Shinella zoogloeoides: one gene and its partner. The protein of the gene in region 1 interacts with the protein of each later gene in a pairwise test. Links are inferred from orthologs where the notes say so. Each region holds a gene or a part of one and is shown in the gene's direction. Other genes may lie near its edges.

The links.
Region 2: the proteins of topA (region 1) and Q9316_RS19360 interact in binary tests that used the Escherichia coli proteins (3 or more experiments, as listed by UniProt). The link is inferred for Shinella zoogloeoides from one-to-one orthologs.

Annotation. Positions count from the first base shown.
Region 1 is NZ_CP132311.1:1,276,911-1,280,411, reverse strand. The notes cover bases 53-3,237. They hold topA (type I DNA topoisomerase), read left to right. Parts: upstream 53-382; coding sequence 383-3,037; downstream 3,038-3,237. Other genes in these bases: rnr (ribonuclease R), read left to right, coding at 3,042-3,237; Q9316_RS07265 (hypothetical protein), read right to left, coding at 53-62. Also shown: more of Q9316_RS07265, read right to left, coding at 1-52; more of rnr, read left to right, coding at 3,238-3,501. UniProt on the Escherichia coli protein: Releases the supercoiling and torsional tension of DNA, which is introduced during the DNA replication and transcription, by transiently cleaving and rejoining one strand of the DNA duplex.
Region 2 is NZ_CP132311.1:3,755,183-3,758,399, forward strand. What follows is about bases 242-3,142. They hold Q9316_RS19360 (IMPACT family protein), read left to right. Parts: upstream 242-1,351; coding sequence 1,352-1,933; downstream 1,934-3,142. Other genes in these bases: Q9316_RS19350 (glycosyl hydrolase 2 galactose-binding domain-containing protein), read left to right, coding at 242-939; Q9316_RS19355 (hypothetical protein), read right to left, coding at 1,000-1,188; Q9316_RS19365 (peroxiredoxin), read left to right, coding at 2,193-2,852; Q9316_RS19370 (hypothetical protein), read right to left, coding at 2,903-3,139. In the rest of the region: more of Q9316_RS19350, read left to right, coding at 1-241.

The DNA of each region.
Region 1 (3,501 bases):
TAGGCAATGTTCTCTTCGGCCGTGTGTGGCGGAAGGGCGGGCTTGGTTGGTTTTGGGTTCATGGCTTCCCCGTTGCATCCATGACTTGGAATCATCCGCAAGTTGTGATTCCTGTACCCCAAAGACGATACAACGATTATTTATAATTGCAACAACCCAATTCACTCTCTTTGGTTGTATTTTATCATATGTCAATTGCACCAATAAGTGCATCCATTAATTTAGCTCTTTTTGGTTGTATCGCGTTGTATCCACTTATTTCACCCCTACCTCTTGACCCGAACGCTTTCCCTGTTCATGTCGAAACACGACTTTTCGGCGCAGAACGCCCCTCTTTCGCCGCCCATCCAACCGCGCGGCACCCGGTATCAGAGAAATGACGATGAATGTTGTAGTTGTGGAATCGCCTGCCAAGGCCAAGACGATCAACAAATATCTTGGCCCCGGCTACAAGGTGCTCGCCTCCTTCGGGCATATCCGCGACCTGCCGGCCAAAGACGGTTCCGTTCGTCCGGACGAAGACTTCGAAATGTCCTGGGAAGTGGACAGCGCCTCGGCCAAGCGCATCAAGGATATCGCCGACGCGGTGAAATCCTCCGACGGCCTCATTCTCGCAACCGACCCGGATCGCGAGGGTGAAGCGATCTCCTGGCATGTTCTGGATGTGCTCAAGAAGAAGAAGGTGCTCGGCGACAAGCCGGTCCAGCGCGTCGTCTTCAACGCCATCACCAAGTCGGCGGTGCTCGATGCCATGCGCAATCCACGCGACATAGACATCGCGCTGGTCGATGCCTATCTCGCCCGCCGTGCGCTCGACTATCTCGTCGGCTTCAACCTGTCGCCGGTGCTCTGGCGCAAGCTGCCGGGCGCCCGCTCGGCCGGCCGCGTGCAGTCGGTTTCGCTGCGCCTCGTCTGCGACCGGGAAGCGGAAATCGAGCGTTTCGTCTCGGAGGAATACTGGAACCTTTCCGCCCTGCTGAAGACCCCGCGCGGCGATGAGTTCGAGGCCCGCCTCGTCTCGGCCGACGGCAAGCGCCTGGCGCCGAAGGCGATCGGCAACGGCGAGGAGGCGAACCGCCTGAAGACGCTGCTCGACGGCGCTTCCTATCGCGTCGAAAGCGTCGAGGCCAAGCCGACCAGGCGCAACCCGTCGCCGCCTTTCACGACCTCCACCCTGCAGCAGGCGGCCTCGTCCAAGCTCGGCTTCTCCGCCTCGCGCACCATGCAGGTCGCGCAGAAGCTCTATGAGGGCATCGACATCGGCGGCGAGACGGTGGGTCTCATCACCTATATGCGTACCGACGGCGTGCAGATGGCGCCCGAGGCGATCGACGCGGCCCGCCGCGCCGTCGCCGAACAGTTCGGCGCGCGCTACGTGCCGGAAAAGCCCCGCCTCTATTCCACCAAGGCGAAGAACGCCCAGGAAGCGCACGAGGCGATCCGCCCGACTTCCTTCGACCGCACGCCCGACCAGGTGAAGCGCTATCTCGATCCGGACCAGCTGCGGCTCTACGACCTCGTCTGGAAGCGCGGCATCGCCAGCCAGATGGCTTCTGCCGAAATCGAGCGCACGACGGTCGAGATCGAGGCGGCAAACGGCAAGGACAGGGCGGGCCTGCGCGCCACCGGCTCGGTCATCCGCTTCGACGGCTTCATTGCCGCCTATACGGACCAGAAGGAAGACGGCGAACAGTCCGACGACGGTGACGAGGACGGCCGCCTGCCGGAAATCAACGCCAACGAAGCGGTCGCCAAGCAGAAGGTGAATGCCACGCAGCACTTCACCGAGCCGCCGCCGCGCTATTCCGAAGCCTCGCTCATCAAGAAGATGGAAGAGCTCGGCATCGGCCGCCCGTCGACCTATGCCGCGACGCTCGCCACGCTGCGCGATCGCGAATACATCACCATCGACAAGCGCAAGCTTATCCCGGAAGCCAAGGGCCGGCTCGTCACGGCCTTCCTCGAAAGCTTCTTCACCCGCTATGTCGAATACGACTTCACGGCGGATCTCGAGGAAAAGCTCGACAAGATCTCGGCCGGCGAACTCGACTGGAAGCAGGTTCTGCGCGACTTCTGGAAGGATTTCTTCTCCCAGATCGAGGACACCAAGGAACTGCGCGTCACCAACGTGCTCGACGCGCTCAACGAGGAACTCGCGCCGCTCGTCTTCCCCAAGCGGGAAGACGGCAGCGATCCGCGCGTCTGCCAGGTCTGCGGCACCGGAAAGCTGTCGCTGAAACTCGGCAAGTTCGGCGCCTTCGTCGGCTGCTCGAACTATCCGGAATGCAACTTCACCCGCCAGCTTTCCGCCGACAACGGCTCGGATGCGGAGGCCGCCGCCTCGAACGAGCCGCAGAGCCTCGGCAAGGACCCGCATACGGGCGAAGAGATCACCCTGCGCTCCGGCCGCTTCGGCCCCTATGTCCAGCGCGGCGACGGCAAGGAGGCCAAGCGCGCCAGCCTGCCCAAGGGCTGGACGCCGGCAAGCATCGACCATGAGAAGGCGCTCGCCCTGCTCTCGCTGCCGCGCGACATCGGCCAGCATCCGGAAAGCGGCAAGATGATCTCCGCCGGCATCGGCCGCTACGGGCCGTTCCTGCTGCATGACGGCGGCTACGCTAATCTCGAAACCGTCGAGGACGTGTTCTCGATCGGCCTCAACCGGGCCGTGACCGTGATTGCCGACAAGCAGTCGAAGGGACCGGGCGGACGCTCGCGCGGCACGCCGGCCGCGCTGAAGACGCTCGGCGATCATCCGGACGGCGGCCCGATCACGGTGCGGGACGGCAAGTACGGTCCCTATGTGAACTGGGGCAAGGTCAATGCGACCCTGCCGAAGGGCAAGGCCGCCGACAGCGTCACGATGGAGGAAGCGCTCGTTCTGATCGCCGACAAGGCCGGCAAGACGCCGACCAAGGGCAAGGCGAAAGCGGCGAAGACCACCAAGGCCGCCAAGTCGGACGACGCCAAGGCGACGAAACCGAAGGCGAAAGCCGCGGCGAAACCGAAAACCGCATCCAAGGCAAAGAAGGCCTGACGGCATGACAAGAGAACCACGCGGCCGGGCAGGACACTCCAAGCGGCCCGGCCGCGCGGATCGTGACCTGCCGCCGGCAGACAATAGCCCGATCATCCACGGTGTCGTCCCGCCGCGCGACGTGCTGCTGCGCTTCATCGCGGATCATCCGGAACAGGCGTCCAAGCGCGAGATTTCCAAGGCGTTCGGCCTGAAAGGCGAGGCGCGCGTCGAGTTGAAGGCGCTGCTGAAGTCCTTCGAGGAAGACGGACTCTTGGAAAAGCGCCGCAAGTCGCTCGTTCGCCCCGGCGCCCTGCCCCCCGTCGCCGTGCTCGACATCACGACGCGCGACGTCGACGGCGAACTGATCGGCCGCCCGGCGGAATGGCTCGACGATGCCGGCGTCGCGCCCGCCGTGCTGATCCGCCAGTCGGGCGGCGCGCGCAAGGACAAGGCGCCCGTCGGCGGGCTCGGCGACCGGGTGC
Region 2 (3,217 bases), 2.5 Mb from region 1 along the record:
GACGCGCACCTGCCGGTGCCGGCCGTGCACGATCCGCGCTGGAAGGCGCGTGTGCCGCGCGATCGCAACGCCTCCTGGGATTTCGAGGACGTGCGCGACCACTATCTCGGCCTCCTCTACGGCGAGGATCCGGCCCGCCTGCGCCGCGAGGACCCGGCCCGCTATCTCGATCTCTCCCGCGCCGCCGTCGGCGAGGTGATGGAGGCGACCTTCGCCGAATGGCGCCGCCCGCACGCCACCTGCAACGGCGCGCTGGTCTGGGCCTTCCAGGATCTTCTGCCCGGTGCCGGCTGGGGCGTGGTCGATGCGACCGGCCTGCCGAAATCCGCCTGGCACGCGCTGCGCCGCGCCTTCCGCCCGATGCAGATCGTGCTCACCGACGAGGGCACGAACGGGCTCGACGTGCATGTCCTCAATGACGGCGCGACCGAACGGCGCGTGACGCTGGAACTTTCCTGCCTGCGCCATGGCCGCCAGCCGGTGGTTTCCGGCCGGAGGGAGTTTGCGCTCGGCCCGCATGCGGCGCTGACGCTGCCGGCGACCGATCTCTTCGGCGCCTTCTTCGACACGACCTATGCCTTCCGCTTCGGCCCGCCCGCCCATGACGTGACGGTCGGCAGGCTTGCTGAGGCGGATGGGACGGTGATGGCAGAAGCCTTCCATTTCCCGCGCGGCCGCCCCGCGGCGATGGTCCCCGCCGTCGTGACGGCAGGACTTCGCCAGGTCGGGGAGGATTGGTTGCTGGACCTGTCGGCCGACCGCCTCGCCCAGTCCGTCGTCATCGAGGCCGAGGGCTTCGTGCCGTCGGACAACTGGTTCCATCTTGCGCCGGGCGGGGTGAAGACCGTCGGCCTTGCCCCACGGCCGGGCACCGATCCGGCCGCAAGACCCAAGGGCGAAATCCGCGGCCTCGGCGTCGACGCCATTATCTCGTTCTGAGCTTTCCGCCGGTGAAAGCCGGCGGATTGCAAGAAATCATCGGTGATTTTCGGTAGAGCGTCAGAAGAAGACGTGCAGCGGCCATTGCACCGGGCGGCGGGAGGAGGAGAGCCGGCTGCCTTCGAGCGGGAGCCTGTCTTCCGTGGCAGTGCCCCGCGCCTCGTCGCGGTCCGTGTCCTCGGTCTTCGGCTGGAAGCCGACCGGATAGAGGTTGAAGTAGCCGAGCGTCACGCCACCGAGATACATCATGCCACCGTCTCCGTCGTTGTTGGTTCCGGTCAACATCATGGCGAAATCGTGGCATGTGTCAATAGTCTATAAAATTGGTGTTCTATTCGTCTCTTGAAGCGCCGGGGGCCGAAAGGGTACGAGACGGGTTAGATCCACCCGCAAACCGCCTTGGAAATGAGCCTTGTACACGCTGGACCGCACCGAACAGTTCGAGCAGGAGATCCGCAAGAGCCGGTTCCGCGCGATCGCCTGCCCGGTCGACAGCGAGGCGGAGGCGAGGGCCCGGCTGGCGGAGGTGTCGGATGCCGCCGCGAACCACAATTGCTGGGCCTGGCGCATCGGCCAGGCCTATCGCTTCAACGATGACGGCGAGCCGAGCGGCACCGCGGGCAAGCCGATCCTCCAGGCCATCGACGGCCAGGCGCTCGACCGCACGCTGGTCGTCGTCACCCGCTGGTTCGGCGGAATTCTTCTGGGCAGCGGCGGGCTCATCCGCGCCTATGGCGGCACGGCCGCGCTTTGCCTGCGCGCCGCCGCGAAAACCGAATATGTCGAGCGGGTCGCGCTCACCGTCTCGCTCGGGTTTTCCGATCTGGCGCTCGTCAAGGCGCGGCTCGGCGCTGCCGCCGGGCTGGTAATGGACGACGAGACCTATCACGATACGGGCGCCCGCCTGTCCTTCCGCGTGCCCTCGGAAAAGGCGGAGGAAATCGGCCGGCTGATCGTGGATCTCACCAGCGGGCGCGCCGAAATCGACGGCTGACGGCCGTTTTTGCCCACAGGAACAAATAAAATCGCCTTTCCGCCGCACGGCATCTTTGGAGAACGGTTTGGCGTGCCGGCGGAGAGAGGCCGAAAGCCGTCTTCCTGCGGACGGAATCGGCGCAAAGTTGCGCTCGTCCCCGGCCTCGCGCCGGCAGCGCACGGCTATATGCAAGGTGGATTTTTCGGTTTATCTACCGGCCGGACCATTTCCCGCGGGCGGCTTGCCCGCGATCCCGCACGACAAAGAGGACGATACCATGAGCCTGCGTATCAACGACATCGCTCCGGACTTCAGCGCCGAAACCACCGCCGGCACGATCGATTTCCATGACTGGATCGGCGACGGCTGGGCCGTGCTCTTCTCGCACCCCAAGAACTTCACCCCGGTCTGCACCACCGAGCTCGGCGCCATGGCCGGCATCGAGGGTGAGTTCCGCAAGCGCGGCGTCAAGATCATCGGAATTTCGGTCGATCCGGTCGACAGCCACACCAAGTGGAAGGCCGACATCCGCACCGCCACGGGCTTCGACGTCGACTATCCGCTGATCGGCGACAAGGACCTGAAGGTCGCCAAGCTCTACGACATGCTGCCGGCCGCTGCCGGTGAAAGCTCCGAGGGCCGCACGCCGGCCGACAACGCCACCGTGCGCTCGGTCTTCGTCATCGGCCCGGACAAGAAGATCAAGCTGATCCTCACCTATCCGATGACGACGGGCCGCAACTTCGCGGAGATCCTGCGGGCGATCGATTCGATCCAGCTCACCAGCAAGCATCAGGTGGCGACGCCCGCCAACTGGCAGCAGGGCGACGACGTCATCATCACCGCCGCCGTTTCCAACGAGGACGCCATCGCGCGCTTCGGCGCCTTCGATACGGTCCTGCCCTATCTGCGCAAGACGAAGCAGCCGGCCGCCTGAACGTCACCGCCGGAACGAAAACAGGCCGGGGTCGAAAGACCCCGGCTTTTTCATTTGGCGCGCAGGATGAAGCCCGAGAACCGCTTCTGCACGAAGGGCGAGACGACGAAGACCATGGCGAAAACCATGACCGGCGTGATGACGGCCGTCCGCTGCCAGATCGTCCAGCCCTCCGTCAGCGGCAGCACGACGTAGAGGATGGCGGTGATCAGGGGATAGACGGGCAGCAGCGTGACGAGGGCGAGATGCGGCTTGGAGAGCTTGCGGACGGGGGAGGTGTTGGTCATGGGAGGATCCTTTATAGAACGGAACGTTTCGTTTATATAGAAACGAAACGTTCCGTTCAAGTGCCGTTCGTGCTACAA